Regions from separate parts of the Streptomyces sp. NPDC046870 genome, predicted to be linked through region 3. Evidence: predicted binding sites of a transcription regulator. Region 3 holds the regulator's gene; each other region holds the start of a gene.
The links. Region 3 encodes HrcA, which represses chaperone genes, less so after heat shock. Its sites were predicted from a motif close to TTNGCACTCNGNNNNNCNGAGTGCNAA; they were not measured.

Region 1 (10,456 bases), on a different contig from region 3:
GAACTGAGGCCCGCTGTCGGTGCCCGCCGCTACCGTGGCAGGCATGGAACTGGGCACCCGCGAGAAGGCGGTCCTCGCGCTGGAGCGCCGGACCTTCCCCGGCCCCGGCGCGAAGGAGCGCGCGATTCGGGAGGAGCTGGATCTCTCCCCCGTCCGCTACTACCAGCTCCTCAACGCCCTCCTGGACGACGAGCGGGCCCTCGCCCACGACCCGGTGACGGTCAACCGCCTGCGCCGGATCCGCGAGACGAGACGCGCGGAACGCTGACGCCCCGGACGCCCCTGCGGCATCCGGGGCGGGCCCCCGGGGCGGGCGGCGCCCGCCCAGGCGTGAGCCGCCCCGAGCTGGATAGTGTCGCGGTATGGACGCTATGGACGCTCTGCCGACCCCGCGCACCCGAGCCGGTCAGGACGGCCTCGCCGCCCTGCTCGCGCAGCCCCGCACCGCCCTGGTCGGCCTGGACTTCGACGGCACGCTGGCCCCGATCGTCGCCGACCCCGAGCAGGCCCGCGCCCACCCCGGAGCCGTACCGGCCCTCGCCGCCCTCGCCCCCGAGATCGCCTCCGTCGCCGTGATCACCGGCCGCCCGCCCGAGGTCGCGGTCCGCTACGGCGGCTTCGCCGGCGTCCCCGGCCTGGAGCACCTCACCGTCCTCGGCCACTACGGCGCCGAGCGCTGGGACGCGGCCACCGGCGAGCTCACCGCCCCGCCCCCGCACCCCGGCGTGGCCGCCGCCCGCGCCGAACTGCCGGGCCTGCTGGAGCGCGCCGGAGCGCAAGAGGGCACGTGGATCGAGGAGAAGGGCCGGGCGCTGGCGGTGCACACCCGCCGCGCCCCCGACCCGCGGGCCGCGTTCGAGGCCCTGCGCGCCCCCCTCGCCGATCTCGCCACCCGGCACGGCCTGATCGTCGAGCCCGGCCGCATGGTCCTGGAACTGCGCCCACCGGGCATGGACAAGGGCGTGGCCCTCCTCGACCACGCCCGCGCCGTCCAGGCCGGCTGTGTCGTCTACGCCGGCGACGACCTGGGCGACCTCCCCGCCTTCGCCGCGATCGAGAAGCTCCGCACCAACGGCGTCCCCGGCCTGCTGGTGTGCAGCGGCAGCACGGAGGTCACGGAACTGGCGGACCGGGCCGACCTGGTGGTCGACGGCCCGGAGGGGGTCGTGGGCCTGCTGCGGGCGCTGGCCGCTCAGCTCGGCCGGGGCTCCAGCGCCGCCAGCTGATCGAGGAACCACCGGGCCGGCGGCAGCGCGGTCGCGGCGGCGGCCAGTCGCTTCGAGCGCTCCGCCCGCGCGTCCGCCGGCAGGCTGAGTGCCTCGTGCAGGGCCCGTGCCGTGCCCGCGATGTCGTACGGGTTCACCACGAAGGCGTCCTCGCCCAGCTCCTCGTACGCCCCCGCCTCCCGCGACAGCACCAGCGCGCAGCCCTCGTCGGAGACGACGGGGACCTCCTTGGCGACCAGGTTCATGCCGTCCCGGATGGGGTTCACCAGCGCCACGTCGGCCAGCCGGTAGGCGGCCAGGGAGCGGGCGAAGTCGTCCTTCACGTGCAGCACGACCGGGGTCCAGCCCGCCGTGCCGTACCGCTCGTTGATCTCGTCCGCGACCCGCCGCACCTCGGCGGTGTACTCGCGGTACACGGCGAGGTCCTGCCGGGACGGGTAGGCGAAGGCCACGTGGACGACCTTCTCCCGCCACTCGGGGTGGTCCTCGAGCAGCTGCTCGTAGGCCAGCAGCCCGCGCACGATGTTCTTGGACAGCTCGGTCCGGTCCACCCGGACGATCGTCTTGCGGCCCGCTCCGATCTCCGCCCGCAGCGCCGCCATCCGCTCGTCCACGTCCGGTTCGTGCGCCCGCTTGCGCAGGAAGTCCGCGTCCGCGCCCAGCCCGTGCACCCCGATCCGGGTGCCGGCGGGGATGCCCGGCCCGAGCACCGCGTGGCAGCAGTCCGTGAACGCGTCCGCCCACCGCCGGGTGAGGAACGCCGCCCGGTCCGCGCCCAGGATGCCGCTGAGCAGCTCGGCCGCGATGTCGTCGGGAAGGAGCCGGAAGTAGTCCGGCGGCGCCCACGGGGTGTGCGAGAAGTGGCCGATGCGCAGGTCGGGCCGGAGCTGGCGGAGCATCCGCGGGGCCAGGGCCAGGTGGTAGTCCTGGATCAGCACGGCCGCGCCCTCGGCGGCCTCCTCGGCCAGCGCCTCGGCGAACGCCCGGTTGTAGGCCTCGTACGACGCCCACTGCCGCCGGAAACCGGCGTCGAAGACCGGCTCCAGCGGAGTCTGGTACAGCATGTGGTGGACGAACCAGAGCACCGAGTTGGCGATGCCGTTGTACGCCTCGGCGTGCACGGTCGCGTCGATGTCGAGCATCCGCACGCGCTGCCCGCCGGTCTCCTCGGCCGGCAGCAGCCCGCCGGCCGCGCGCCGGACGGCCGCCCGGTCGCCGTCGCCCAGCGCGGCGCACACCCACACCGAACCCGCGTCGGAGCCGATGGCGGACAGTCCCGAGACCAGCCCGCCGCCGCCCCGCCGGGCGTGCAGCGAGCCGTCCTCGCCCACCTGATAGGAGACCGGGCCGCGGTTCGACGCGACCAGCACCTGAGCCTTCTGAGCAGCATCGAGCGTGGAAGCCATACGCCTCAACCTAGCCCGGCCCCCAACCGCTCAAACGTACGGCCCGCCCGGCGGGCCGACCGTATACGGCCCGTTCACGCCACCTTGCGCTCGGCGTACTCCGCGATCTCCACCATGGGCGGCCGCTCCTCGGTGTCCACCGAGTAGGTGCGCGGCTCGAACCCCTCCTCCCCCCGCTCGAACTGGGTCAGCGCGGGCCGGATCAGGTGGCCGCGGGCCAGCCGGAGCTGGGCGGTGCGGTAGATCGCGGCGGCCATCCGGCCGAGCGCCTGCCCGTCCTGGTGCCGGTGCTTGCGCACGCCCACGTCGACCTGGGCCAGCGCGTCCAGGCCCACCAGGTGCAGCGCGTCCACCAGCATGCCCAGCTCCACGCCGTAGCCGACGGGGAAGGGCAGCTGTTCCAGCAGGGTGCGGCGGGCCGCGTACTCGCCGCCCAGCGGCTGCACGAACCCGGCCAGCTGCGGCCAGTGCATGTTCAGCAGCGGGCGGGCCATGAGTTCGGTGACCCGGCCGCCCTGCCCGGCACTGCCGCCGAGCGGGCGGTCGTACATCGCCTTGACCAGGTCGACGTCCGGGTCGGTGAGCAGCGGGCCGACGATCCCGGAGACGAAGTCGGAGGAGAACTCCCTGAGGTCCGCGTCGATGAAGCACACGAGGTCCCCGCCGGTCGCCAGCAGCGACCGCCACAGCACCTCGCCCTTGCCGGGGACGGCCGGGAGGCGCGGCAGGATGGTGTCGCGGTGGACGACCCGGGCGCCGGCGCGCGCGGCGACCTGGGAGGTGCGGTCGGTGGAGCCCGAGTCGACGACCACGAGCTCGTCGACGAGCGGCACCTGCTCCATGAGGTCGTGCCGGATGACCGCGACGATGTCGCCGACGGTCTCCTCCTCGTTGAGCGCGGGCAGCACGACGCTGACGGTCTGGCCCGTGCGCTGCTTGGCCGCGAGGATCTGGTGCAGCGGTCGGTCGGCCACGGACCAGGACCGGGTGGTCAGCCAGCGCTCGACTTCTTCCAGCACAGTCTGTGGCTCCTCACTGGTGTCTCGCGGTTCGGACGACTAGCTCAACTGTCCCGGCCGTCGGTTACAGTCTTGAACAACGCCGATGACCATCGCATGTCGGGGGTCGGGTGCGTTCCACAACCGCATACCGCTCATCCAGAGGGGCAGAGGGACACGGCCCGGTGAAGCCCCGGCAACCCCCCTGACCGGACTCGTTCGCGCGAGGCTCACGGCCAGGGAAGGTGCCAATTCCGTCTCACGGCGAGGTGCGTCGTGAGGAAGATGAGGAGAAAGGGCCTCGCCTCCATGGCTGTGCAGACAGTTGCCACCACCAGCGAATCCACCGTCGACCTCGGCCCCGCCACGGCCCTGAGCTGTCGCGAGTGCGGCCACCGGGTGCCGCTCGGCCCGGTCTTCGCCTGCGAGGAGTGCTTCGGCCCGCTGGAGATCGCCTACGACTTCTCCGCCTACGACACCGAGGAACTGCGCCGCCGTATCGAGGCGGGCCCCGCGAACATCTGGCGCTACGCGCCCCTGCTGCCGGTCCCGGCGGACGTCGCCGGCAAGCCGAACATCAACCCGGGCTGGACCAAGCTCGTCAAGGCCGACAACCTGGCCCGCGAGCTGGGCGTGACCGGTGGTCTGTACGTGAAGGACGACTCCGGCAACCCGACCCACTCCTTCAAGGACCGGGTCGTGGCCCAGGCCCTGGAGGCCGCCCGCGCCTTCGGCTTCACCACCCTGTCCTGCTCCTCGACCGGCAACCTGGCCGGCGCCGTCGGCGCCGCCGCCGCCCGTGCCGGCTTCCGCTCCTGCGTGTTCATCCCGCACGACCTGGAGCAGGGCAAGATCGTCATGGCCGCGATCTACGGCGGTGAACTCGTCGGCATCGAGGGCAACTACGACGACGTGAACCGCTTCTGCTCCGAGCTGATCGGCGACCCGGCCGGCGAGGGCTGGGGCTTCGTCAACGTCAACCTCCGGCCGTACTACGCGGAGGGCTCCAAGACCCTGGCGTACGAGATCTGCGAGCAGCTCGGCTGGCGGCTGCCCGACCAGATCGTGGTCCCGATCGCCTCCGGCTCCCAGCTCACGAAGATCGACAAGGGGCTCCAGGAGCTGATCAAGCTGGGACTGGTCGAGGACAGGCCGTACAAGATCTTCGGAGCCCAGGCCGAGGGCTGCTCCCCGGTCTCCACCGCCTTCAAGGCCGGTCACGACGTCGTACGGCCCCAGAAGCCGAACACCATCGCCAAGTCGCTGGCCATCGGCAACCCGGCCGACGGGCCGTACGTCCTGGACATCGCGCGCCGCACCGGCGGTGCCGTGGAGGACGTGACGGACGAGCAGGTCGTGGACGCGATCAAGCTGCTGGCGCGGACCGAGGGCATCTTCGCGGAGACCGCCGGCGGCGTGACGGTCGGCGTCACCCGCAAGCTGCTGGAGGCGGGCGTGCTGGACCCGGCGAAGACCACGGTCGTCCTGAACACCGGTGACGGCCTGAAGACCCTGGACGCGGTCGCCGGGACCGGCCTCACCGCGACCATCCGCCCGACCCTGGACTCCTTCCGAGAGGCCGGCCTCGCATGACAGGCGCCCGGCCGGCAGGCCGGACGCGACCCCCCGCGTCCCCGGGGCGCCGCCCCGCCGTACCCGTGAACCCGACCGGAGGTCCGACCGCATGAGCGTGACCGTTCGCATCCCCACCATCCTGCGCACCTACACCGGCGGGCAGGCCGAGGTCGCCGCCGAGGGCGCGACGCTCGGCGAGGTCATCGCCGACCTGGAGAAGAACCACACGGGCATCGCCGCGCGCGTCCTGGACGACCAGGGCAAGCTGCGCCGGTTCGTCAATGTGTACGTCAACGACGACGACGTCCGCTTCGAGCAGGGCCTGGACACGGCGACCCCCGAGGGGGCCGGCGTCTCGATCATCCCGGCGGTCGCCGGCGGCTGAGCCGCGGATCCGCCCGCTCATTACCTTCGGTAACCGCGGTTACCGGCTGTTCGTCCGATTGCCCCCTCCGTGAGAGAAGCGGAGGGGGCAATTCTGTGTGATTGAGCGCGGTAGAGTTGGGGAACGCGGTCGCGGCCCCGGGTCGCGGGCCCTGGATTCCATGCCGCCCGCCCGACAAGAAGTAGCCAAAGTGTGCGGGTTGTCTGCGGCTTTTGTGGCCTTTATGGGGCCCGACTTGCCCTGAATTCAGATGAATTCTCACTACATTCCGGACCGCTCGCGTCCAGAATTCTCGTCCGATTGACCTGTTGCAGACGGCAGTTGGACAGATACATTCAGCCGCGGTCGACGCGTTCCGGCGCACGCCCCCGACCAGTTGGGGGGTGAGGTCTGACCCGGGTCCGCGAAGTGTGGATCTGTGCAAGGGCCAGTAATAGGGGAGTTAGGCATGGCTCAGGGCACCGTCAAGTGGTTCAACGCGGAGAAGGGGTACGGCTTCATCGCGGTCGACGGTGGTGCGGACGTCTTCGTCCACTACAGCGCGATTCAGATGGACGGCTACCGCACCCTGGAAGAGGGCCAGCGGGTCGAGTTCGAGATCTCGCAGGGCCAGAAGGGTCCGCAGGCCGACATGGTTCGCGTCACCGCCTGAACGTTTCTTGTCCGAAGGGCCCGCACCTCGCAGAGGGTGCGGGCCCTTCGCCGTGCCCCGGTTCCGCTGTTCGCGTGCGGCTGACGGGGGCCTCCCACCCGCCCAGGCGCTTGCACTCGACCATGCCGAGTGCTAATCATTGGCGTTAGCACTCTGAAGGTGAGAGTGACAGTGAAGGACCGGGTCGGTGAGGCCCGCGGGCCGGGTGGGGCAAGGAACCACGAGGCGCGCGAGCCGTCCGTCGCGGGCGCGGGCGCGGTCCGAAGGAATCACCCCCAGTCCTGGAGGGACCACTTCACATGGCCAAGATCATCGCGTTCGACGAGGAGGCGCGGCGCGGCCTCGAGCGCGGCATGAACCAGCTCGCGGACGCCGTGAAGGTGACGCTCGGCCCCAAGGGCCGCAACGTCGTCCTCGAGAAGAAGTGGGGCGCCCCCACGATCACCAACGATGGTGTCTCCATCGCCAAGGAGATCGAGCTCGAGGACCCGTACGAGAAGATCGGCGCCGAGCTGGTCAAGGAAGTCGCCAAGAAGACGGACGACGTCGCCGGTGACGGTACGACCACCGCGACCGTGCTCGCCCAGGCCCTGGTCAAGGAAGGCCTGCGCAACGTCGCCGCCGGTGCCAACCCGATGGCTCTGAAGCGCGGTATCGAGAAGGCCGTCGAGGCCGTCTCCGCCGCCCTGCTGGAGCAGGCGAAGGACGTCGAGACCAAGGAGCAGATCGCCTCCACCGCGTCCATCTCCGCCGCCGACACCCAGATCGGCGAGCTGATCGCCGAGGCCATGGACAAGGTCGGCAAGGAAGGCGTCATCACCGTCGAGGAGTCCAACACCTTCGGCCTGGAGCTCGAGCTCACCGAGGGCATGCGCTTCGACAAGGGTTACATCTCCGCCTACTTCGCGACCGACATGGAGCGCATGGAGGCGGTGCTGGAGGACCCGTACATCCTCATCGCCAACTCCAAGATCTCCTCGGTCAAGGACCTGCTCCCGCTGCTGGAGAAGGTCATGCAGTCGGGCAAGCCGCTGCTGATCATCGCCGAGGACGTCGAGGGCGAGGCCCTGTCGACCCTGGTCGTCAACAAGATCCGCGGCACCTTCAAGTCCGTCGCCGTCAAGGCCCCGGGCTTCGGTGACCGCCGCAAGGCCATGCTCGGCGACATCGCCATCCTCACGGGCGGCGAGGTCATCTCCGAGGAGGTCGGCCTCAAGCTGGAGAACGCGACCCTGGACCTCCTGGGCCGCGCCCGCAAGGTCGTCATCACCAAGGACGAGACCACCATCGTCGACGGTGCCGGCTCCTCCGAGCAGGTCAACGGCCGTGTGAACCAGATCCGCGCCGAGATCGAGAACAGCGACTCGGACTACGACCGCGAGAAGCTGCAGGAGCGCCTGGCGAAGCTCGCCGGCGGTGTCGCGGTCATCAAGGCCGGTGCCGCCACCGAGGTGGAGCTCAAGGAGCGCAAGCACCGCATCGAGGACGCCGTCCGCAACGCGAAGGCGGCCGTCGAGGAGGGCATCGTCGCCGGTGGTGGCGTGGCCCTGCTCCAGGCCTCCCAGGTCTTCGAGAAGCTGGAGCTGGAGGGTGACGAGGCGACCGGCGCCAACGCCGTGCGCATCGCCCTGGAGGCCCCGCTGAAGCAGATCGCCGTCAACGCCGGCCTCGAGGGCGGCGTCGTGGTGGAGAAGGTGCGCAACCTGACCCCGGGTCACGGCCTGAACGCCGCGACCGGCGAGTACGTCGACCTGGTCGCCGAGGGCATCATCGACCCGGCGAAGGTGACCCGTTCCGCGCTGCAGAACGCCGCCTCCATCGCCGCGCTGTTCCTCACCACCGAGGCCGTCATCGCCGACAAGCCGGAGAAGGCCGCGGCCCCGGCCGGCGGCGGCATGCCGGGCGGTGACATGGACTTCTGATCGACCTGACGGTTGATCGCTCGTCCTGCGGACCGAGGGCGGCACCCCCAGCTACCGGCTGGGGGTGCCGCCCTCGGCGTTTCCCGGGGTCGGCGGAGAGTGGCCGGTATCACGTGAGCCAAGCGGGGACCGGTCCGGAACAAGGGCCGGCGGGCAGTGTTTACTTAAGACGCTGCAACAATGCGTGCGCACATACCAATCGGTTCACCCCGTCGACTCACGAGGAGCCCCCCACGTGACCGTGACCACGCCCCCCGCCTCCCGCGCGGCCCGCGTCCTGTCCCGCCCGATCAGGCTGAACGGCCTCACCGTCCCGAACCGCATCGTGATGGCGCCCATGACCCGCATGTTCTCGCCGGGCGGCGTCCCGGGCGAGGACGTCCGCTCGTACTACGCCCGCCGGGCCGCCGCCGGCGTCGGCCTCATCGTCACCGAGGGCACGTACGTCGGCCACGAGTCGGCGGGCAACAGCGCGCGCGTCCCGCGCTTCCACGGCGAGGAGCAGCTGGCGGGCTGGGCGAAGGTCGCCGAGGACGTGCACGCGGCGGGCGGCACCATCGTGCCCCAGCTGTGGCACATCGGCATGGTCCGCGAGCAGGGTCAGAAGCCCTTCCCGGACGCCCCCGCGATGGGCCCCTCCGGACTGGTCGCCGCGGGCGCCGAGCCCACCGGCAAGGCCATGACGCAGTCGGACGTGGACGACGTCGTCGCCGCGTTCGCCGAGGCCGCTGCCGCCGCCGAGCGCATCGGCTTCGACGGCGTGGAGCTCCACGGCGCCCACGGCTACCTCCTCGACCAGTTCCTGTGGGCGGGCACCAACCGCCGCACCGACGCGTACGGCGGCGACCCGGTGGCCCGCACCCGGTTCTCCGCCGAGATCGTCGCCGCCGTGCGGGCGGCGGTGTCGCCGGACTTCCCGGTCCTCTTCCGCTACTCGCAGTGGAAGCAGCAGGACTACACCGCCCGGCTCGCCGAGACCCCCGAGGAACTGGAGGCCATCCTCACCCCGCTCGCGGCGGCCGGCGTCGACGCCTTCCACGCCTCCACCCGCCGCTACTGGCTGCCCGAGTTCGACGGCTCCGACCTGAACCTGGCCGGCTGGACGAAGAAGCTCACCGGCAAGCCCGTCATCACCGTCGGCTCGGTCGGCCTCGACGGCGACTTCATCAACGCGTTCCAGGGCGAGGGTGCCCCGGTCAAGGGCATCGACAACCTCCTGGACCGCCTGGAGGCCGACGAGTTCGATCTGGTGGCCGTCGGCCGCGCGCTGCTCCAGGACCCCGAGTGGGCGGCCAAGGTGCTCTCCGACCGCTTCGACGAGCTGAAGCCGTACGACGCGGAGGCCCTGAAGACCCTGAGCTGACCGGAGTGCCCCCGGGGGCGCCGGCGGCCAGGGTCTTTCGTCTGGATCAGCCCGGCATGATCCGGACGAGAGGCCCTAGAGGTTGCCCATCGGCTCGATGTCGACCCGCACCGGCGTCCCCCACACCCGCAGCACCTCGTAGTCGGTGAACTCGTGCACGAGCCGGTACGCCAGGGCGGGCCGGGAGCCGCGCCGCTGGGCGGCGAGGTACGCCTCCGCCTCGCGCCGGTCCCGCCTCGGCGTCCCGCACAGCTGCCACTCCTGGCCGTTCCACAGCTCCGGCAGCCACCGCTGCTGCGCCTGCGGCCGGTCACCGCGCACGCCGTACCGGGATGGGGCGGTGGGCACCGGCTCGCCCGGCCGGGGCCGGCCGCCCTGGAACTCCGACCGCCGGGCGGCCCGGCGCCGGGTCTCGCACAGCAGGCACAGGTCGGGCGCGCTCTCGTCCACCGGTCCCTGCGGGTGCTCCGGGCAGCGGGTGGCGGGCGCGGCGGTGGTCACGGTGTCGTCCAGCAGGTCGAGGGCCCGCCGCAGGTCGTCCTTGATCTCGTGCAGCCGGGCGTCCGGCGTGTCGGCGGTCAGGGCGTCCCCGTGCTCCCCGAGCAGCCGGAGAGCCCTTCCGAGGGCGGTGAGCTGGGCGTGATTCATGTCGGTGGGTGCCTCCTCCCCTCCATGGTGCCCTGACCGCGCGGTCCGTCAGCGTGCCGCGTCGCCCAGCGCCGTGCGCAGGTGGCCGCCGGACTCCGCCAGCAGGCGGGCCGCCGTCGGGCCGTCGACGCCGGCGAGGAGGACCAGGATCGCGTGCTTCACCTCGCCGCCGGTTTCCGTGAGGGCCTTCTCGATGTCGGCGTCGCTCGCGCCGGTGGCCAGGGAGACGATCCGGTGGGAGCGGGCCCGGAGCTTGTCGTTGGAGGCGCGCACGTCGACCA
Region 2 (10,456 bases), on a different contig from region 3:
GTGGACGACATGCGCCGCTTCCTGGACAAGGTCACGCGCGAGGGCTACGCGGTGGCCCGCCTGGAGGACTACCTGTGAGGCGGGCTCGGGGCCCGGCCGCGGTCCTCGCCGCGGCCCTGCTCCTGACGGGCTGCGCCCAGTCCGTCGACCCCATCGAACGGCTCGGCAAGAAGGCCGCCGAAGGGGTACGCCCGCACGCCGCCGACCCCGACCACCGTTACCGCGCCTGGGGCCTGCCCCGGCCCCTCGCCCGCTCCCCGGTGCACCCGGCCCGCCCGCTCGCCGAGCGCTCCCGGGCCGGTGCCCCGCTCCCCGTGGTCGACCGCGTCCCCACCCGCGACCCGGTCGTCTTCCTCACCTACGACGACGGCGCCGAGCGGGACCCCCGCTTCGTCGACATGGTCCGCGAACTGAGACTCCCGGTGACCCTGTTCCTCACCGACAGCGTCGCCGCCCCCGGCTACCCCCACTTCGCCCGCCTGCGCGCCCTCGGCGCCGGCATCGGGAACCACACCGTCGACCACCGGGCCCCGGCCGGACTGCCGTACGCCGGCCAGCGCGCCGAGATCTGCGGCCAGCAGGACCGCCTCCGTGCCGCCCTCGGCGTCCGCCCCCGGCTCTTCCGCCCGCCCTACGGCTCCTACGACCGCACCACCCTGCGCGCGGCGGCCGACTGCGGCGTCTCCACGCTCGTCCTGTGGCGCGCCGCCCTGACCCCGGCCGGCCTCACCTACACCCACGGCGCCCACCACCTGCGCCCCGGCGACATCGTCCTGGTGGGCCCCGACGAGTCGAGGGGGCCGGCGCTGTGGGAACGGACGGTACGGGTGCTGACGGAGGCCCAGGGGAGAGGGCTGACGGCGGGCTGCCTGGAGGACTACGTGTGAGGTCCGGCCGGTGCGGCGCCGGCGGCGGGTCCGGGGGCGGCGGTGACCCCCGGGACGACGGCCCTCGCGTGGCGAATCCGGCCGACGCGCCGCGGGCAATTGGCACTCCGCTTGACCGAGTGCTAATCGCGGTCATAGTCTCGGCTCTGGCACTCCCCCCTGGAGAGTGCCAGACAAACGCGACGGGCAGGTCCGGCACCCGCGACGACGGATCGACCTGGTCGCCACCTCAGACAGTTAACCCCGTGAGATCTCCGAAGGGGGAGGTCGGATCGTGACGACCGCCAGCTCCAAGGTTGCCATCAAGCCGCTCGAGGACCGCATCGTGGTCCAGCCGCTGGACGCCGAGCAGACCACGGCCTCTGGCCTGGTCATCCCGGACACCGCGAAGGAGAAGCCCCAGGAGGGCGCCGTCCTCGCCGTGGGCCCGGGCCGGTTCGAGAACGGCGAGCGTCTGCCGCTCGACGTCAAGGTCGGCGACGTCGTCCTCTACAGCAAGTACGGCGGCACCGAGGTGAAGTACAACGGCGACGAGTACCTCGTCCTCTCGGCTCGCGACGTCCTCGCGATCATCGAGAAGTAATCACCTCAAGCGACTCTCTGCTTGAAGCTGCGCCCCTGGCCCCCCGCGATCGATATGAAGCCGGGCGCCCGGGGCGCGGCGTTTTCACCCACAGATTTCCGAGAGGGCTCCCGCTGCCATGGCGAAGATCCTGAAGTTCGACGAGGACGCCCGTCGCGCCCTTGAGCGCGGCGTCAACAAGCTTGCCGACACCGTCAAGGTGACGATCGGCCCCAAGGGCCGCAACGTCGTCATCGACAAGAAGTTCGGCGCCCCCACCATCACCAACGACGGTGTCACGATCGCCCGCGAGGTCGAGATCGAGGACCCGTACGAGAACCTCGGCGCGCAGCTGGTGAAGGAGGTGGCGACCAAGACCAACGACATCGCTGGTGACGGCACCACCACCGCCACCGTCCTCGCCCAGGCGCTGGTGCGCGAGGGCCTGAAGAACGTCGCCGCCGGTGCCTCCCCGGCCGCCCTGAAGAAGGGCATCGACGCCGCCGTCAAGGCCGTCTCGGAGGACCTGCTCGCCTCGGCCCGTCCGATCGACGAGAAGTCCGACATCGCCGCCGTCGCCGCGCTGTCCGCCCAGGACCAGCAGGTCGGCGAGCTGATCGCCGAGGCCATGGACAAGGTCGGCAAGGACGGTGTCATCACCGTCGAGGAGTCCAACACCTTCGGCCTGGAGCTGGACTTCACCGAGGGCATGGCCTTCGACAAGGGCTACCTGTCGCCGTACTTCGTGACGGACCAGGAGCGCATGGAGGCCGTCCTGGAGGACCCGTACATCCTCATCAACCAGGGCAAGATCTCCGCCATCGCCGACCTGCTGCCGCTGCTGGAGAAGGTCATCCAGGCCGGCTCCTCCAAGCCGCTGCTGATCATCGCCGAGGACGTCGAGGGCGAGGCCCTGTCGACCCTGGTCGTCAACAAGATCCGCGGCACCTTCAACGCCGTCGCGGTGAAGGCCCCCGGCTTCGGCGACCGCCGCAAGGCGATGCTCCAGGACATGGCCGTCCTCACCGGCGCCACCGTCATCTCCGAGGAGGTCGGCCTCAAGCTCGACCAGGTCGGCACCGACGTGCTCGGCTCCGCCCGCCGCGTCACCGTCACCAAGGACGACACCACGATCGTCGACGGCGCCGGCAAGTCCGAGGACGTGCAGGGCCGCGTCGCCCAGATCAAGGCCGAGATCGAGACCACCGACTCCGACTGGGACCGCGAGAAGCTCCAGGAGCGCCTCGCGAAGCTGGCCGGCGGCGTGTGCGTGATCAAGGTCGGCGCCGCCACCGAGGTGGAGCTGAAGGAGAAGAAGCACCGTCTGGAGGACGCCATCTCCGCGACCCGCGCCGCGGTCGAGGAGGGCATCGTCTCCGGTGGTGGCTCCGCCCTGGTCCACGCCTCCAAGGTGCTCGACGGCAACCTCGACAAGTCCGGCGACGAGGCCACCGGTGTCGCCGTGGTCCGCAACGCCGTGGTCGAGCCGCTGCGCTGGATCGGCGAGAACGCCGGCCAGGAGGGCTACGTCATCGTGTCCAAGGTCAAGGACCTGGACAAGGGGCAGGGCTACAACGCCGCCACCGGCGAGTACGGCGACCTGATCAAGGCCGGCGTCATCGACCCGGTCAAGGTCACCCGCTCCGCCCTGGAGAACGCCGCCTCCATCGCCTCCCTGCTGCTCACGACCGAGACCCTGGTCGTCGAGAAGAAGGAAGAGGAAGAGCCGGCCGCCGCGGGCCACAGCCACGGCCACGCCCACTGAGCGCTGAGCCGAGCCAGGTGCCCGGTGCCCCCTCGGGGGCGCCGGGCACCGTGCGTGTGCGGCGACCGGACGGGCCGGCCGGGATCGGCGCCGCCCCCGTCGTCCCACGCACCCACGGCTACCTGCCCCGCTCGTGCTCACGCACGTAGGTGAAGCCTCGGGGCAGCTCGTGCGGACCGGCCAGACCGGCCCTCGCGTGATCCTCCCGGTAGGCGGCCTTCGCCTCGGGGCCGGCCTCCTTGCCTAGGTGGCCGATGCGCATCAGGTGCCCGGCCACGCGGTGGGCGCTCACGGTGCAGGCCGCGCTCGCGTCGTCGCGAAGGTCCTCACGTTCCGCCACCCGCAGCGTCGGGGCGTAGCACAGCAGCGGAACCGGTGTCTCTCCGCGTCGTGCGGGATGGTGCAGCACGGCCGCCCGGTCGACGCTGCCCTGCTCCCACGTGAGGATCCCGCGGGTGAGGAGTCGCTCGATCGCTCCGCGGATCTTGCTCGCGGCCGGTCGCTCCACCTGGGCGCGTTCGACGGTGTTCCGGATCAGTGCCTCCTGCGGAAGCAGTGCCCGGCCCTTCTCGTCCAGGTATCCGAGTTCGCGCAGCGCGATCAGGACCAGTTCCTCCACCCGGTCCACGCGGGCGTCGAACGCCGCGAGTTCACGGGTCATGATCCTCGGGTCGAAGGCGTAGCGGACCACGGTCCCGCCGAAGACGACGGGCTCGTCCAGCGGGGTGTAGGCCAGGCGCAGCTTCCTCCACGTGTCCCACCGCACCGACACGCGGGTTCCGGGGAGGACGAAGGGCTGCCACGCCAGACCGGTCAGGATCGGCTCGTCACCCGTCAGGTCGAGCCGGACGCCCTTCTGCTCGTCCAGGACCCTGATGCGGTGGCGCCCGCGCAGGAACGTGAGGTCGAGCGGTTCCTGCGGAGCGGCTCGGCCGGCCATCTCGGCCGGTACGGGGCACGTGCCGTGCAGGAGGTGCTCGGCACGCACGTGGAACTTCCAGTCGACCGTGAGACCGGCGTTGACCACCGAGTGGGGCAGCCCACCGTCGAGTTCCTCGACGACGACCTCGGCGAGGTCCTCCGCCTGCGGGGCCGGCGGCCGGCCGGTGCTTCCCCGCGACGGCTGGTCGCTCGCGGCGGCCGGCGCCTCCATACGTCCGTAGCAGCCGTTGCAGTACCGCTCGTCACCGCGTACGGCGACGAGTTTCGCCGTCTTCGTCTGACCGCAGCGCGCGCAGGTGAACGACACGACCGCCGCCAACCGCACGAGCTGTACGTCGCCGCGCTGCGGATAGGTCTTCACGATCTTCTTGCCGAGGAGCCCCCCGCCGACCTTCATCACAGCCAATCCCCCCGGACCTCCCGTCCTGCCGGTCCTGCCTCAGCCGCGGCGGAGCCGGAAGGGATCAGGGTAGATATCCCGACTTGGCCGAGCAAGGCTCTCCCCGAAGACCGCCCATCCGCCGGCCGCCACGGCACCGGTGGCGCAGGCCAGGACACGCCAGTCGCGGGGCGTCCAGGCGAAGACCGCGTCCTGGCCGAAGCGGCGGCCGAGGTCACGCGCCGCGGTGTCGCTCAGGCCGACGACGGCCACGCTCTCCTCGCGGTGCGAGCCGCGTACGTCACCCCCCTGCGCGGGCCACCAGGTCAGCCTCCGTCGCCGGACGTCGTCGAGCAGCAGGCGCTGGGCGCGGGCGTTGGCGTCGGCCGGCGCGGTACGGCCGAGAGGATTCCAGGCGGTGATCACATGAACGGTGGCGCCGCGGGCCGGTGCCGGGAAGCGACCCTCGACCGTGCCCGCAGGACGCGGTTCGACGCGAAGGGCGCGGTCCCCGAAACGGACGTCGACCACTGCCGTGCGATAGAGATCCCAGTTGAGGGGCGTACCGGCTGCGTCACTGGCGTGCACAAGGGCCTCCTGTGGAACGAAGACCCCCTTACCCGCCGTGCAGGGAGATCGGTGCTCGCCCCCACAAGGAAGCGGGGGCCGGACCCGCAAGATCCCATGCAACGCGCTCCGGGGCAAGGGGCTGGTCGCTTCCTACCTGCGTCTACTGCTCCAACGCGTCGAGCGCCCCCAGCTGCTGCATCAGTCCCAGCTGGTCGTGCTGCCACCACAGCTCGGCGATCTTGCCGTCGTCACCGAACCGGAACAGCGTCATCCCGGTCATGGTGACCTGGGTGCCGGTGGGCGCGATGCCCAGGAAATCGCCCTGGTGCGCGGCGTACCAGGTCCACCGCGCGCAGGACCGGTCGCCCTGGCTGAGCACGTCCTCCACCGTGAACGCGAAGTCGAAGGCGCCGCGCCACATCCGGAACTCGGCGCGGACGTTGTCCAGCCCGATGGTGTCCTGCGGGTTCATCGGGTCATGGCTGTGGACGTCCTCGTCCAGCAGGTCGTTGAGCGGCGGCAGTTCACCCTCGGCGCACAGCGCCTCGAAGAACCCGCGCACCATGCCCTCGGGCAGACTCTCGTCCCGTACGACGTCCAGGTCGACGAACGTCGGCATCTCGTCGCACAGCGCCACCAGGCCCCGGAAGATCCGGTCCGTCTCCGGGAGGTTCGAGTTCCGCATCGCGTCCTCGTACGACGGGAACTCCACCACCTCGACGACGTGCGACGCGTCCGACCGGTCCGTGCCGAGCACCGCGTGCGTCGCCGTCCGCTTCCCCTTGGTCTGCTGGACCCAGTCGTCCATGAGCCGGTTCATCTCGTCCAGCCGGCTCGTCCTGCACTCGATGAGCTGTACGAAGGTCATGCGCCGCCTCCGGCCCCCCTGGTCCGGTACCGTCCCGCCCATTTTCCCACCGGGACGGCGGCGCCACCCGCGCTACCGCGGCCCGTACCTGCGCCCCGTCCGGGAGCTGATCCCGCCCATCAGCCCGCGCGGCGCCACCTTCACCAGGCCCATCAGCGCCTTGTACCGGGGGTCGGGAATGGACACCGTCTTGCCGCGCGCGAGGTCGGACAGCGCCGCCGCGACCAGCTTGTCGGCGTCCAGCCACAGCCAGCCCGGGATGTTGTCCGTGCCCATCCCGGCCCGCTGGTGGAACTCGGTGCGCACGAATCCCGGGCACAGCGCCATCAGCCGGACCCCGCTGCCGGCCAGGTCCTTGGCCGCGCCCTGGGTGAACTGCACGACCCACGCCTTGGACGCGCCGTACGTACCGCGCGGGACGAACGCGGCCACCGAGGCGACGTTCACCACCCCGCCCCGGCCGCGCTCGCGCATCGCCCCGGCCGCCGCCGACGTCAGCCGGAGCACCGCCTCGCAGTGCACCTTGAGCATCCGCAGCTCGTCCGCCATCGGTACGTCCAGATAGCGGCCCTTGTTGCCGAAGCCGGCGTTGTTGACCAGCAGGTCGACCGGGTTCTTCCGGTCGCCGAGCCGGTCGGCCACCGCCTCGATGCCCTTGTCCTGCGCCAGGTCGGCGGTCAGCACCTCCACCTCGATGCCGTGCCGGTCGTGCAGTTCGGTCGCCTGCTCGCGCAGCCGCTTGGTGTCCCGCGCGACCAGGACGAGGTCGTGGCCGTCAGCCGCCAGCCGCCGCGCGAACGCGGCACCGATCCCCGCGGTCGATCCCGTAATCAGAGCCGTTGTCATGGCCCAAGCGTAGTGACCCGGACCGACAGCCTCCGCGGTCCGCACGCCGTGCCCGCCGCGCCGCCGGCGGCTTACCGGTCCCCGTGCTCGGCCACGTACTTCCGGGCCTTGGCCAGCGTCTCGGTGTGCAGCGCCGTGCCGGCCGCGAGCAGCCGGGGCAGCAGCTCCCGCTCGGTGGTGACCGCGCGGAACTGCATCGCCGCCGTCACGCCGTGGTCCGGCCGGTGCACGATCTCGACCGGATCGCCCGCCCGGATCTCGCCCGGCTCGATCACCCGGAGGTAGGCGCCCGTTGCGCCCGTCCGCGTGAATCTCCTGGCCCAGCCGCGCTCGCCCAGATGGCCCTGGAACGTGGCGCACGGAATGCGGCCGGAGGTCACCTCCAGCACGACGGTGGGACCGATCCGCCAGCGCTCCCCGATCAGCGCGCCGGAGACGTCCAGACCGTCCGTCGTCAGGTTCTCGCCGAAGCACCCGTGGGCCAGCGGCCTGCCGAGTTCGCGCTCCCAGGCGTCGAGGTCCTCCCGGGCGTACGCGTACACCGCCTGGTCGTCCCCGCCGTGGTAGCGGGTGTCGCACACCGCGTCCCCGGCGAGCCCGCTCGCGCCGACGCCCCTGGGGCCGGGCGCCGCGACGCGCACCGGGCCGTCGGCCGGCTGCTTGTCTATGCCGGTCAGGCCGTCCGGCTGGCTCGTGTAGGGCACCTGCCGGGGCCGGCCCAGATTGACCGAGAGAAGCTTCATCCCGGCACGGTAAGCGATCCGGTCCCAAAGCGTCGACGCATTATCCGGAGTCCCGCCCAAGGCTGCCTTATGCTCGACGGGTGATCGAGGCCCGTCATCTCCGCGTCCTGCGCGCCGTCGCGACCACCGGTTCCTTCTCGGCGGCCGGACGCCGGCTGGGCTGCACCCAGCCCGCCGTCAGCCAGCAGATGAAGGCGCTGGAAGCCTCGGTCGGCACCCCGCTCCTGGTCCGCGCCGGGCGCGAGATGCGCCTCACCCAGGCCGGCGAGGCCCTGGTCAGGCACGCCTCCGGCATCCTCGCCGGGCTCACCGCGGCCGAGGAGGAGGTCGCCGCCATCGCCGGCCTGCGCGCGGGCCGCGTCCGGCTGGTCTCCTTCCCCAGCGGCAGCTCCACCCTGGTCCCCACCGCCCTGGCCGCCCTGCGCGCGGCCCACCCCGGCACCCGCGTCTCGCTGGAGGAGGCCGAACCGCCGAGGTCCGTGGAACTGCTCCGCGAAGGCGACTGCGACCTGGCCCTGGCCTTCCGCTACGAGGGGGCGGCGGTCGCCGAGGACTGGGACGACCTCGTCCTGCGGCCCCTGCTGACGGACCGCCTGGTCGCCCTGGTGCCCGAACGGCACCGGCTCGCGCGCGCGGACACCGTCGCCATCGGCGAGCTGGCCCACGAGCCCTGGATCGCGGGCTGCCCGCGCTGCCGCGGCCAGCTGGTCGAGGTGTGCGAGGGGGCCGGATTCACCCCGCGCATCGACTTCGCCACCGACGACTACCCGGCCGTGGTGGGCCTGGTCGGCGCCGGTCTCGGCGTCGCCGTCCTGCCCCAGCTGGCCGTGGAGTCGGTACGGCCGCGGGGGGTGCGCACGGTACGGCTGGAACCGGCGGTACGGCGGGAGATCGTCGCCCTCACCCTGCCCGACCTGGCCCAGGTGCCGGCCGTGTCGGCCACGCTGGAGCAGCTGGCCCGGGCGGCGCGGGCGGCGGGACGCGGCCACGCCTAGGGCCTCTCGTTTGGCTCATGCCGGGCTCGCGGGGTCTGGCACCGCGCCTCGCCGCGTTGTCGTCGGTTGCCATGGCTCCGCCATGGCGCCCTCCTCCGCCTTGCGATGCACGGCACCAGACCCCGCTCCCTGATCCGGCCTGATCCAAACGAAAGACCCTAGCCGGCGGCGCGGAGGTCACCGGAGAAACAGGGGTCGCGCAGACGCGGGGGTCATGGAGCCGGGGGCACGGAAGACGCGGGGTCGCGGAGCCGGGTGGCACGGAGCCGCGGGGGTCACGGAGAGTGCGGGGGCCGCCCGGACGAGGCACGGGCACGCGCGCGCGTGCCCGGTAAGGAAACGGATGCTTTGCCGATGGTGATGCAGAAACGTTCCTTCAGTGATCCGAAGCGGTGTCGCCGCTGGTGGTAGAGGCTGCCACCAGGCGGTTGCGCGCCCGCCCCATCAACTCCTCACGCTCGTCCTCGGTCAGGCCGCCCCAGACGCCGTACGGCTCGCGCACCGCCAGTGCGTGTGCCGCGCACTCCGCACGGACCGGGCACCTCATGCAGACCTCTTTGGCCGAGTTCTCGCGAGCGCTCCGAGCCGCCCCGCGCTCGCCCTCCGGGTGGAAGAAGAGCGAGCTGTCCACGCCGCGGCAGGCAGCCAGCAGCTGCCAGTCCCACAGGTCCGCGTTCGGTCCGGGAAGGCGGGAGAAATCTGCCATTACGTGACCCCTTGTCGCCGTTCTGGGCGGATACGGTGCCAACGACCGTACATCTCCGGTCTAAGGAGATGAAAATATGACTCATTGCGAATCTAGCCCCGGACACTGCGAAACGGGAAGAAAAAGGGCCGAATGGGGCATAGGTTGTGATGAAAAGTTGTGGGTCCGTCGAGCATGTCTGCACCGTGTCGAAGCCCTCACGTAGAGTGCCGAAGACGGCACGCGGGCCCGTAACTCTTTCGAGTGACCGTCGTTGAGAGTGCGGATGCGGTTGAGAAAACAAGCGCTCGGGCAGGCGTCCGAGACGGTCGACCGCACAGGTGACGATTCCGTACCAGCCTGGAGGCTCAAGGTGACGCGCATCAGCTGCGGAGGGCGGTCATGACATCCGTCCTCGTCTGCGACGACTCCCCGCTTGCCCGAGAAGCGCTCCGCCGCGCGGTCGCGACCGTGCCCGGTGTCGAGCGCGTGACGACGGCGGCCAACGGCGAGGAAGTCCTCCGCCGCTGGGGCGCCGACCGCTCCGACCTCATCCTGATGGACGTGCGCATGCCCGGTCTGGGCGGCGTCGAGACCGTGCGCCGGCTGCTGTCCGCCGACCCGGGCGCGCGCATCATCATGCTCACCGTCGCCGAGGACCTCGACGGAGTGGCCCTCGCGGTCGCCGCCGGTGCCCGGGGATACCTGCACAAGGACGCCTCGCGCGCGGAGCTGCGCGCCACGGTGACCCAGGCGCTGGCCGACCCCACGTGGCGACTCGCCCCGCGCCGGCTGCGCTCGGCGGAGATGGGTGCCGCGCCCACGCTCACCGCGCGTGAGATCCAGGTCCTGGAGGGCATGAGCCACGGCCGCTCCAACGCCGAGATCGGCCGCGAGCTGTTCCTCTCCGAGGACACCGTCAAGACGCACGCCCGGCGCCTGTTCAAGAAGCTCGGCGCCTCGGACCGGGCGCACGCGGTGGCCCTCGGCTTCCGCTGGGGACTGGTCCGCTAGCGAGCGTGGAGCCGGGCGGGCCGCTCGGCGCCGGGGCACGTCCCGGTGCCGTCCGTGCCCGCGGCCCCCGCGCGGGCGGCCCGGCTTGAGCTCCGGTACCCGGGCACTGCCGGTGCGCGGGTTCCGCGGTGGCGTTGCGGGCCGTCATGCCGTGCCGCTGTGCCGTTCGGTGGACGGGGCCGTCCGGGTGATTCCGGCCG
Region 3 (10,456 bases):
CCGGCGGACGGCCTCGGCGTGGGTGAGGTGGGATACCTCATCACCGGTGTGAAGGACGTCCGGCAGTCGAAGGTCGGTGACACAGTCACCAGCCAGCAGAAGGGCGCGACCGAGGCGCTCGGCGGTTACAAGGACCCGAAGCCGATGGTCTTCTCGGGCCTGTATCCGCTGGACGGCTCCGACTACCCGGAGCTGCGCGAGGCGCTGGACAAGCTCCAGCTCAACGACGCCGCGCTGGTCTACGAGCCGGAGACCTCCGCGGCCCTCGGCTTTGGCTTCCGTGTCGGCTTCCTCGGCCTGCTGCACCTGGACGTGATCCGGGAGCGGCTGGAGCGCGAGTTCGGCCTCGACCTGATCGCCACCGCCCCCAACGTGGTCTACCGCGTGGTCATGGAGGACGGCAGCGAGCACACGGTCACCAACCCGAGCGAGTTCCCCGAGGGCAAGATCAACGAGGTCTTCGAGCCGGTCGTACGAGCCACCATCCTCGCGCCCACCGAGTTCATCGGCTCGATCATGGAGCTGTGCCAGACCCGGCGCGGCACCCTGCTCGGCATGGACTACCTCTCCGAGGACCGGGTCGAGATCCGCTACACGCTGCCGCTCGCGGAGATCGTCTTCGACTTCTTCGACCAGCTGAAGTCCAAGACCCGTGGTTACGCCTCGCTGGACTACGAGCCCACCGGCGAGCAGACGTCGAGCCTGGTCAAGGTCGACATCCTGCTGCACGGCGACAAGGTGGACGCGTTCTCCGCGATCACTCACAAGGACCAGGCGTACGCGTACGGCGTGCGGCTCGTCGCCAAGCTCAAGGAGCTGATCCCGCGGCAGGCCTTCGAGGTGCCGGTGCAGGCCGCCATCGGCTCCCGGGTGATCGCCCGCGAGACCATCCGCGCCATCCGCAAGGACGTCCTCGCCAAGTGCTACGGCGGTGACATCTCCCGTAAGCGGAAGCTGCTGGAGAAGCAGAAGGAAGGCAAGAAGCGGATGAAGATGGTGGGTTCCGTGGAGGTTCCGCAGGAAGCCTTCATCGCCGTGCTGTCCAGCGATGACAGCGCGGGGTCGGCCAAGGGCAAGAAGTAACCAGGGGTAACTACTGGCGACGCCCGTAAACCGGGCATGTGAGGGCCCGTCGTGCGAAAGTGCGGCGGGCCCTACGCGTGCGTAACGTCGCTCTGAGTGGAAAGTGACAGGCCGAGGCCCCTTACGCAGCGGGCGGTCGCCCCTTACCCTGATCCCTGCTCGATAGTTACTCGTGAGTTAAACAACAGACCGAACCCCCACAGTGAGTTAACCCAGCCGCACCGAGTCAGCCGCACCGTCGCGGGCCCCGGAGGATGTCGTGAGCGACACACAGACCCTGATCGAGAACCGTCCGCCGTCCGTGGCGGCCCTCTTCCTGGAGCGCGTGGCGGCGACACCCGACGCCGAGGCCTACCGCTACCCCGTCCCGCCGTCCGCCGGGCAGGGCCCCGACGACTGGAAGTCGCTCAGCTGGGCGCAGGCGGCCGACCGGGTGTACGCGATCGCGGCCGGGCTCATCGACCTGGGCGTGGAGCCCGAGCAGCGGGTGGCGCTCGCCTCCTCCACCCGCGTCGAGTGGATCCTCGCCGACCTCGGCATCATGTGCGCCGGCGGTGCCACCACCACCGTCTACCCGCAGACCAACGCCGACGAGTCCGCGTTCATCCTCTCCGACTCGCAGAGCCGGGTGCTGATCGCCGAGGACGCCGCCCAGCTCGCCAAGGCCGTCGAGAAGCGCGCCGAGCTGCCGGACCTGACGAAGGTCGTCGTCATCGACCCGGCCGGCGTGGAGACGGACGAGTGGGTGATCACCCTCGCCGAGCTGGAGCGGCGCGGTGCCGCCTACCTGGAACAGCACCCGCAGCTGATCAAGGAGCGGGTCGGCGCGATCACCAAGGACCAGCTCGCGACCCTCATCTACACCTCCGGCACCACCGGCCGCCCCAAGGGCGTGCGGCTGCCGCACGACAACTGGGCCTACATGGCGAAGGCCATCGCCGCGACCGGCCTGGTGACCATGGACGACGTGCAGTACCTGTGGCTGCCGCTCGCGCACGTCTTCGGCAAGGTGCTCACCTCCGGACAGATCGAGGTCGGGCACGTCACCGCCGTGGACGGGCGGGTCGACAAGATCATCGAGAACCTTCCGGTGGTGCGGCCGACGTACATGGCGGCGGTGCCGCGGATCTTCGAGAAGGTCTACAACGGTGTCGCGGCCAAGGCCCGCGAGGGCGGCGCGGCCAAGTACCGGATCTTCCAGTGGGCCGCCGAGGTCGCCCGCGAGTACGCCAAGGCCAGCCAGGACAACTTCCGGCGCACCGGCACCGCCTCCGTGCCGTTCGGGCTCGCCGCCAAGCACAAGGTCGCCGACACCCTCGTCTACGGCAAGCTCCGCGAGGCCTTCGGCGGCCGGCTGCGGGCCTGCGTCTCCGGGGCCTCCGCGCTCTCCCCGGAGATCGGCTACTTCTTCGCCGGCGCCGGCATCCACATCCTGGAGGGCTACGGCCTCACCGAGACCTCCGCGGCCTCCTTCGTCAACCCCGGCGAGGCCTACCGCACCGGCACGGTCGGCAAGCCGCTGCCCGGCACCGAGGTCCGTATCGCCGACGACGGCGAGATCCTGCTGCGCGGCCCCGGCGTCATGGAGGGCTACCACAAGCTGCCCGAGAAGACCGCCGAGGTGCTGGAGTCCGACGGCTGGTTCCACACCGGGGACATCGGTGAGCTGTCGCCCGACGGCTACCTGCGCATCACCGACCGCAAGAAGGACCTCATCAAGACGTCCGGCGGCAAGTACGTGGCCCCGGCGGAGGTCGAGGGGCAGTTCAAGGCGGTGTGCCCGTACGTCTCCAACATCCTCGTGCACGGAGCCGACCGGAACTACTGCACCGCCCTCATCGCCCTGGACGAGATCGCGATCCAGGAGTGGGCGAAGGAGAACGGGCTGGAGGGCAGGCCGTACGCCGAGATCGTCGCCGCGCCGCAGACGGTGGAGATGGTCGACGGGTACGTCCGGGAGCTCAACGCCGGCCTCCAGCGCTGGCAGACCATCAAGAAGTTCCGGCTGCTGCCGCGGGACCTCGACGTGGAGCACGGGGAGATCACGCCGAGCCTGAAGCTGAAGCGGCCGGTGGTGGAGCGGGAGTACAAGCACCTCATCGAGGAGATGTACGCGGGGACGAAGGAGGCGTAGCGCGGTCCCTGCCGACGGGTCCTGCGCCCCTGTTCCTGCTCACCCGCGCCCGAAACGTTCCCTCTTCTGGTCACTTCGGTAACTCACCGCTTATAGCCGCCCCCCGTCTGTCACCCTGGCCGCATGGATATGGCGGCCATACCCACGCAGCGGGAGAGCGGCACGCAGCCCGGTGAGACGCGGGGCCGGGCCACGCTGCCCGGCAGTCCCCTCGCCCCGGGCTCGGCCCGCGCGCTCGTGCGGGCCGCGCTGGACCAGATGCCCGGGGTCTGCGCGCGGCTCGCCGACGACGCCATGGCCGTCGTCAGCGAGCTGGTCACCAACGCCGTCGTGCACGCCGGCACCGAGGTGCAGGTCGAGTGGCGGCTGGAGGACACCGGCGCGCTCGTGGTCGAGGTGCGCGACCAGCACCCGTCCCGCGCCCCACGGGACGCCACGAGCGGCGAGGGGCCGTACGACACCCCCGAGTACGGGCGTGGCCTGCGGCTCGTCGCCACGCTCGCCGAGTCGTGGGGCGTCACCTACCGCACCGGCGCCAAGACCGTCTGGGCGCGGCTGCCCCCGGGTGGCAGCGAGGCCCTGGACGGACCCGGCCCCGAGCCCGCCCTGGAGGTCGCCGAGGACCTCGCCCCGCAGCCGCACCGCGCCGAGGGCGACCGGGACTGGCTCGGCCGGGGCGCCCTGTCCTTCCTCGCCGAGGCCTCCGACCTGCTCGCCGGACAGCTGGACGAGAATCTGGTCACCGCGCTCACCGGACAGCTGATCGTGCCCCGGCTCGCCGACTGGTGCGCGGTCTGGCTGGAGGACGAGGCGACCGTCCGGGGCGGCGCCGGCGGCGGACCCGCCCGGGTCTGGCACGCCAGCGAGGCCCGGATCGAGGAGCTGCGGTGCGCCCTGGAGAAGGAGCCGCCGTGCCCGCCGGGCGGGCTGCGCTCCGGCCCCGAGCCCTACCCCTGGCCCGGCCACGCGCTCGGCCCGCAGGGCGCCGACGGGACGGCGCTGTCGTACCGGCTCGTCGCGGGCGGCCGGCCGCTCGGCACGCTGGTCATCGGCCGGTGCGGGCTGACGGGCTTCCCGGACGAGATCACCGGGCTGGTGGAGGACCTCGGCCGCAGGGTGGCCCTGGCCATCGGCGCGGCCCGCCAGTACGCCCGCCAGGCCACCATCAGCGCCGTCCTCCAGCGCGGCCTGCTGCCCGGCGCCGTCGCCGAGATCCCCGGCGTGCGCAGCGCGCTCGTCTACGAGCCCTGCGACAAGGGCGGCCCCAGCGGCGACTTCTACGACCTGTTCCCGGCGGGCGACGGCCGCTGGTGCTTCGCCGTCGGCGACGTCCAGGGCAAGGGCCCGGAGGCCGCCGTGGTGATCGGTCTCGCCCGCCCCTGGCTGCGCCTGCTGGCCCGCGAGGGCTACCGGGTCGCCGACGTCCTGGACCGCCTCAACCAGCTCCTCCTGGACGACGCCACCGAGGCCGCCGACGCCGCCGCCCGCGCCCTGGTCGCCGTCGGCGGCCGGCCGCTGGCCACCGGGGAGGGCCCGCAGACCCGCTTCCTCTCCCTCCTCTACGGCGAGCTGACGCCGTACGACGGCGGGGTCCGCTGCACCCTCGCCTCCGCCGGCCACCCGCTGCCGCTCGTCCTCAGCCCCGACGGCACCGTGCGCACCGCCGCCCGCCCGCAGACCCTGCTCGGCGTGGTCGAGGACGAGACCTACACCAGCGAGACCCTCGACCTGCGCCCCGGCGACAGCCTGCTCTGCGTCACCGACGGCGTGACCGAGCGGCGCTCCGGCACCCGCCAGTTCGACGACGGCGACGGCCTCGCCCGCGCCCTGTCCGGCTGCGCCGGGCTCGGCGCCGAGCTGATCGCTGAAAGGATCCGCCGCCTGGTCCACGACTTTGGCGGCGGCCTGCCCGAGGACGACCTGGCCCTGCTGGTGCTCCAGGCGGAGTAAGGCCCACGGTGCTGGACAATGGAAGGCATGCCTTCCGCACTCCCCGACGGCGAGCCCGTCCCCACCGACGGCGCGCTGCCCGCGCACGCGCTCGCCGGGGCCGCCACCCGCCCGCTCGGTTTCTACCTGCACGTCCCGTACTGCGCGACCCGCTGCGGCTACTGCGACTTCAACACCTACACCGCGACCGAGCTGCGCGGCACGGGCGGGGTGCTGGCCTCCCGCGACAACTACGCGGACACGCTGACCGAGGAGGTCCGGCTGGCCCGGAAGGTGCTGGGCGACGACCCGCGCGAGGTCCGCACGGTGTTCGTCGGCGGCGGCACGCCGACACTGCTGGCCGCCGACGACCTCGTACGGATGCTGGGGGCGATCCGGGACGAGTTCGGGCTGGCACCGGACGCGGAGATCACCACGGAGGCGAACCCGGAGTCCGTCGACCCCGCGTACCTCGCCACCCTCCGCGAGGGCGGCTTCAACCGGATCTCCTTCGGCATGCAGAGCGCCAAGCAGCACGTGCTGAGGATCCTGGACCGCACCCACACCCCCGGACGCCCCGAGCGCTGCGTCGCGGAGGCGCGGGCGGCGGGCTTCGAGCACGTCAACCTCGACCTGATCTACGGCACGCCGGGGGAGAGCGACGACGACTGGCGGGCGTCCCTCAAGGCTGCCCTGGGCGCCGGACCCGACCACATCAGCGCCTACGCGCTCATCGTGGAGGAGGGCACCCAGCTCGCCCGCCGCATCCGCCGGGGCGAGATCCCGATGACCGACGACGACGTCCACGCCGACCGGTACCTGATCGCCGAGGAGATGCTGAGCGCGGCGGGCTTCGACTGGTACGAGGTCTCCAACTGGGCCACCTCCGAGGCGGGCCGCTGCCTGCACAACGAGCTGTACTGGCGCGGCGCCGACTGGTGGGGCGCGGGGCCCGGTGCCCACTCGCACGTGGGCGGGGTCCGCTGGTGGAACGTCAAGCACCCGGGCGCGTACGCGGCGGCGCTGGCGTCGGGGAGGTCGCCGGGCGCGGGCCGGGAGCTGCTGTCCGACGAGGACCGGCGCGTGGAGCGCGTCCTGCTGGAGCTGCGGCTGCGGGAAGGGGTCCCGCTGTCCCTGCTGAAGGAGGAGGGCCTTGCGGCCTCCCGGCGCGCGCTGGCGGACGGGCTTCTCCAGGAGGGTCCGTACGAGGAGGGGCGGGCCGCGCTGACCCTGCGCGGGCGGCTGCTGGCGGACGCGGTGGTGCGGGACCTGGTGGACTGATCACCCCGGCGGGGTGAATCCCCCCGGAACGCCGGTTCGGTCCCTAACCTGGTTCGTAGGCTGCCGCCGATGGGACGCGGCGGATGTGGAGGCCACGGCCGCTGGCGTGGTCAAGCGCTCGATCTACGCGGCGGGGAAGATCCCTGCCTACCTCGTCGTCGATCCGATCATGGCCCACTGCGTTCTGCTGACGAAGCCGGCGGGCCAGGGGGAGGACGCCGACTACCTCAGCCAGGAGATCGTCAAGTTCGGCGATCCGGTGTCCCTGGAGGTTCTCGGGGTCGAACTGGACACGACCGAGTTCGGAACGTTCCCCGACGTCAGGCCCCACCGCTACCCGTGACGAAGTCGATCAGCTCCTCCACGCGCCCCAGCAGCTCCGGCTCCAGGTCCTTGTAGGAGCCCACCCGCTTCAGGATCGCCTGCCACACCGCCCCGGTGTTCTCCGCCGGCCAGCCCAGCGCCCGGCACACGCCCGTCTTCCAGTCCTGCCCCTTCGGCACCGCCGGCCATGCCGGGATGCCCAGCGACGCCGGCTTCACCGCCTGCCAGATGTCGATGAACGGGTGGCCGACGACCAGCGCGTGTTCGCTGGTCACCGACTGGGCGATCCGCCACTCCTTCGTGCCCGGCAGCAGGTGGTCCACCAGGACGCCCAGGCGGGCGTCGGGGCCCGGGGCGAAGGACTCCACGATCGCCGGGAGGTCGTCCACGCCCTCCAGGTACTCCACGACCACGCCCTCGATCCGCAGGTCGTCCCCCCACACCTTCTCGACCAGCTCGGCGTCGTGCCGGCCCTCCACGTAGATGCGCCCGGCGCGGGCCACGCGCGCGCGTGCCTGGGGGACGGCGACCGAGCCGGACGCCGTACGGGCGGGACGCACCGGCGCCGAGGAGGCGGGGCGGACGAGCGTCACCACGCGGCCCTCCAGCAGGAAGCCGCGCGGCTCCAGCGGGAACACCCGGTGCTTGCCGAAGCGGTCCTCCAGGGTCACCGTGCCCGCCTCGCAGCGGATCACCGCGCCGCAGAACCCGGTGCCGGGCTCCTCCACCACCAGACCCGGCTCCGCCGGGACCTCGGGGGCGGGCTTCTGCTTCTTCCAGGGTGGGGTCAGGTCGGAAGAGTACACACGAGGGCGCGGGCCCGAAGGGCCCTCGTGGGAAGGGCGGTGGCGGGAGACGGGTGGGCGCATTCGGATGACGATAGGAGAAGCCGTGCGGTGAGGCGTACGACACGCCGGGGCCGGCCGGGAAGAGCCGCTCAGATCACGCCGAACCGCGTTGCCAGGGCGTCGCGTTGACGGCGGACGAACCCCGCGTCCACCACCGCTCCGTGACCGGGCACGTACAGCGCGTCCTCGCCGCCGAGCGCCAGCAGCCGGTCCAGCGCGTCCGGCCAGCGGGACGGGACCGCGTCGGGGCCCGCCTGCGGTTCGCCGGACTCCTCCACCAGGTCGCCGCAGAACACCACCTCCGGATCGCCCGGGACCAGCACGGCCAGGTCGTGCGCCGTGTGGCCGGGGCCCAGGTTGGCCAGCAGCGCCTGGCGACCGCCGCCGAGGTCCAGCGTCCACTCGCCGGAGACCGCGTGGCGGGGCGGCACCAGCGCGTCCACCGCCTCGTCGGCGTCGGCCACCGGCAGCCCGTTGCGGATCGCGTCCAGCCGCAGGTCCGCGCGCTCGTACGCGAACACCGCGTCCAGCCCCACCGCTCCGTACACCTCCGCCCCGGCGAGGGCGGCGGCGCCGAAGACGTGGTCGAAGTGGGGATGGGTGAGCGCGAGATGGGTCACACGGCCGCCCGCCAGCGCCTCGGCCTGCCCGCGCAGCCGGACCCCCTCCGCGAGGCTCGAACCGGCGTCCACGAGCAGGGTCGTACCCTCCCCCAGGACCAGCCCCGCCGTGCAGTCCCAGCCCGGCAGCCGGCACCGGCCCACCCCCGCGGCCAGCCGCTCCCACCCCAGCTCTTCCCAAGTCACGGTCATACCCGCGACGCTAGCGGTACGAGCCGGTACGGCGGCCCGACCTTGCCCAGGGTGTACCCGGCAGCCGTACACTGGCCGGGGAACGCTGGCACTCGCATGGGTGGAGTGCCAGGCGGACGACCCGGGCGGACGAGGGGACGACGTGCTGGAGGTGCGCGCGAATGCTGAGTGAACGCAGGCTTCAGGTACTGCGCGCCATCGTCCAGGACTACGTGGGCACCGAGGAGCCGGTCGGTTCCAAGGCGCTCACCGAGCGGCACAACCTCGGCGTGTCCCCGGCGACCGTCCGCAACGACATGGCGGCCCTGGAGGACGAGGGGTACATCGCCCAGCCGCACACCAGCGCGGGGCGGATCCCCACCGACAAGGGCTACCGGCTGTTCGTGGACAAGCTCGCGGGCGTCAAGCCGATGACCGCGCCCGAGCGGCGGGCGATCCAGAACTTCCTGGAGGGCGCCGTCGACCTCGACGACGTCGTGGCGCGGACCGTGCGGCTGCTCGCGCAGCTCACCCGGCAGGTCGCCGTCGTGCAGTACCCGTCCCTGACCCGGTCCACCGTCCGGCACGTGGAGCTGCTCTCGCTGGCTCCCGCGCGCGTGATGCTCGTGCTGATCACGGACACCGGCCGGGTCGAGCAGCGGATGGTCGACTGCCCGGCGCCGTTCGGCGAGGCCTCGCTGGCCGACCTGCGGGCGCGGCTCAACAGCCGGGTCGCCGGCCGCCGGTTCACGGACGTGCCGAAGCTGGTCGAGGACCTCCCGGACGCCTTCGAGCCGGAGGACCGCGGTACGGTCTCCACGGTGCTCTCCACTCTTCTGGAGACACTCGTGGAGGAGAACGAGGAGCGGTTGATGATCGGCGGCACCGCCAATCTGACCCGCTTCGGTCATGACTTCCCCCTCACGATCCGGCCCGTCCTGGAGGCCCTGGAGGAGCAGGTCGTGCTCCTCAAGCTCCTCGGCGAGGCGAAGGATCCGGGCGTGACCGTGCGTATCGGGCACGAGAACGCCCATGAGGGACTCAACTCCACCTCCGTCGTGTCGGTCGGCTACGGTTCGGGCGGCGAGGCGGTTGCCAAGCTCGGCGTGGTCGGACCGACCCGCATGGACTACCCGGGAACGATGGGAGCGGTACGCGCAGTGGCACGGTACGTCGGACAGATCCTGGCGGAGTCGTAAGTGGCCACGGACTACTACGCCGTTCTCGGCGTGCGCCGCGACGCGTCGCAGGATGAGATCAAGAAGGCGTTCCGTCGGCTCGCGCGCGAGCTGCACCCGGACGTCAACCCGGACCCGAAGACCCAGGAGCGGTTCAAGGAGATCAACGCCGCTTACGAGGTGCTGTCGGACCCGCAGAAGAAGCAGGTCTACGACCTCGGCGGCGACCCGCTCTCCCAGTCGGGCGGCGCGGGCGCGGGCGGCTTCGGGGCCGGCGGCTTCGGCAACTTCTCCGACATCATGGACGCGTTCTTCGGCACGGCGTCGCAGCGCGGGCCGCGCTCGCGCACCCGGCGCGGCCAGGACGCGATGATCCGGATCGAGGTCGAGCTGGACGAGGCGGCCTTCGGGACCACCAAGGACATCCAGGTCGACACGGCCGTCGTCTGCAACACCTGCAACGGCGAGGGCGCGGCGCCCGGCACGTCCGCCCAGACGTGTGACATGTGCCGCGGCCGGGGTGAGGTCTCCCAGGTCACCCGGTCCTTCCTGGGCCAGGTCATGACCTCGCGGCCGTGCCCGCAGTGCCAGGGCTTCGGCACGGTCGTCCCGACGCCGTGCCCGGAGTGCGCCGGCGACGGCCGGGTGCGCTCGCGGCGGACGCTGACCGTGAAGATCCCGGCCGGCGTCGACAACGGCACGCGCATCCAGCTCGCCGGTGAGGGCGAGGTCGGCCCCGGCGGCGGCCCGGCCGGCGACCTGTACGTCGAGATCCACGAGCTGCCGCACCCGACGTTCCAGCGGCGCGGCGACGACCTGCACTGCACGGTCACGATCCCGATGACGGCGGCGGCCCTCGGCACGAAGGTGCCGCTGGAGACGCTGGAC

Region 1: the regulator HrcA is predicted to act here: its motif matches at 6,352-6,378, upstream of groL (chaperonin GroEL).
Region 2: the regulator HrcA is predicted to act here: its motif matches at 987-1,013, upstream of groES (co-chaperone GroES).

Annotation. Positions count from the first base shown of each region.
Region 1 is NZ_JBEYXM010000004.1:358,196-368,651, reverse strand. Features, by position in the region: gene AB0946_RS12765 (extracellular solute-binding protein) at 1-7, shown strand, start outside; gene AB0946_RS12760 (DUF3263 domain-containing protein) at 44-268, shown strand; gene otsB (trehalose-phosphatase) at 363-1,226, shown strand; gene AB0946_RS12750 (trehalose-6-phosphate synthase) at 1,193-2,632, opposite strand; gene AB0946_RS12745 (glucosyl-3-phosphoglycerate synthase) at 2,707-3,651, opposite strand; SAM riboswitch class I at 3,783-3,922, shown strand; gene thrC (threonine synthase) at 3,940-5,223, shown strand; gene AB0946_RS12735 (ubiquitin-like small modifier protein 1) at 5,315-5,590, shown strand; gene AB0946_RS12730 (cold-shock protein) at 6,039-6,242, shown strand; gene groL (chaperonin GroEL) at 6,542-8,164, shown strand; gene AB0946_RS12720 (NADH:flavin oxidoreductase) at 8,400-9,527, shown strand; gene AB0946_RS12715 (hypothetical protein) at 9,603-10,175, opposite strand; gene murQ (N-acetylmuramic acid 6-phosphate etherase) at 10,224-10,456, opposite strand, start outside.
Region 2 is NZ_JBEYXM010000002.1:678,556-689,011, reverse strand. Features, by position in the region: gene AB0946_RS07510 (polysaccharide deacetylase family protein) at 1-78, shown strand, start outside; gene AB0946_RS07505 (polysaccharide deacetylase family protein) at 75-887, shown strand; gene groES (co-chaperone GroES) at 1,162-1,470, shown strand; gene groL (chaperonin GroEL) at 1,589-3,214, shown strand; gene AB0946_RS07490 (hypothetical protein) at 3,333-4,553, opposite strand; gene AB0946_RS07485 (DUF3293 domain-containing protein) at 4,596-5,123, opposite strand; gene AB0946_RS07480 (ester cyclase) at 5,266-5,973, opposite strand; gene AB0946_RS07475 (SDR family oxidoreductase) at 6,046-6,819, opposite strand; gene AB0946_RS07470 (MOSC domain-containing protein) at 6,891-7,562, opposite strand; gene AB0946_RS07465 (LysR family transcriptional regulator) at 7,643-8,557, shown strand; gene AB0946_RS07460 (WhiB family transcriptional regulator) at 8,934-9,263, opposite strand; gene AB0946_RS07455 (response regulator transcription factor) at 9,645-10,256, shown strand.
Region 3 is NZ_JBEYXM010000001.1:446,708-457,163, reverse strand. Features, by position in the region: gene lepA (translation elongation factor 4) at 1-1,083, shown strand, start outside; gene AB0946_RS02055 (AMP-dependent synthetase/ligase) at 1,343-3,217, shown strand; gene AB0946_RS02050 (ATP-binding SpoIIE family protein phosphatase) at 3,347-5,167, shown strand; gene hemW (radical SAM family heme chaperone HemW) at 5,195-6,427, shown strand; partial or broken gene AB0946_RS02040 (Uma2 family endonuclease) at 6,534-6,770, shown strand; gene AB0946_RS02035 (DUF3097 domain-containing protein) at 6,748-7,557, opposite strand; gene AB0946_RS02030 (MBL fold metallo-hydrolase) at 7,689-8,411, opposite strand; gene hrcA (heat-inducible transcriptional repressor HrcA) at 8,573-9,589, shown strand; gene dnaJ (molecular chaperone DnaJ) at 9,590-10,456, shown strand, end outside.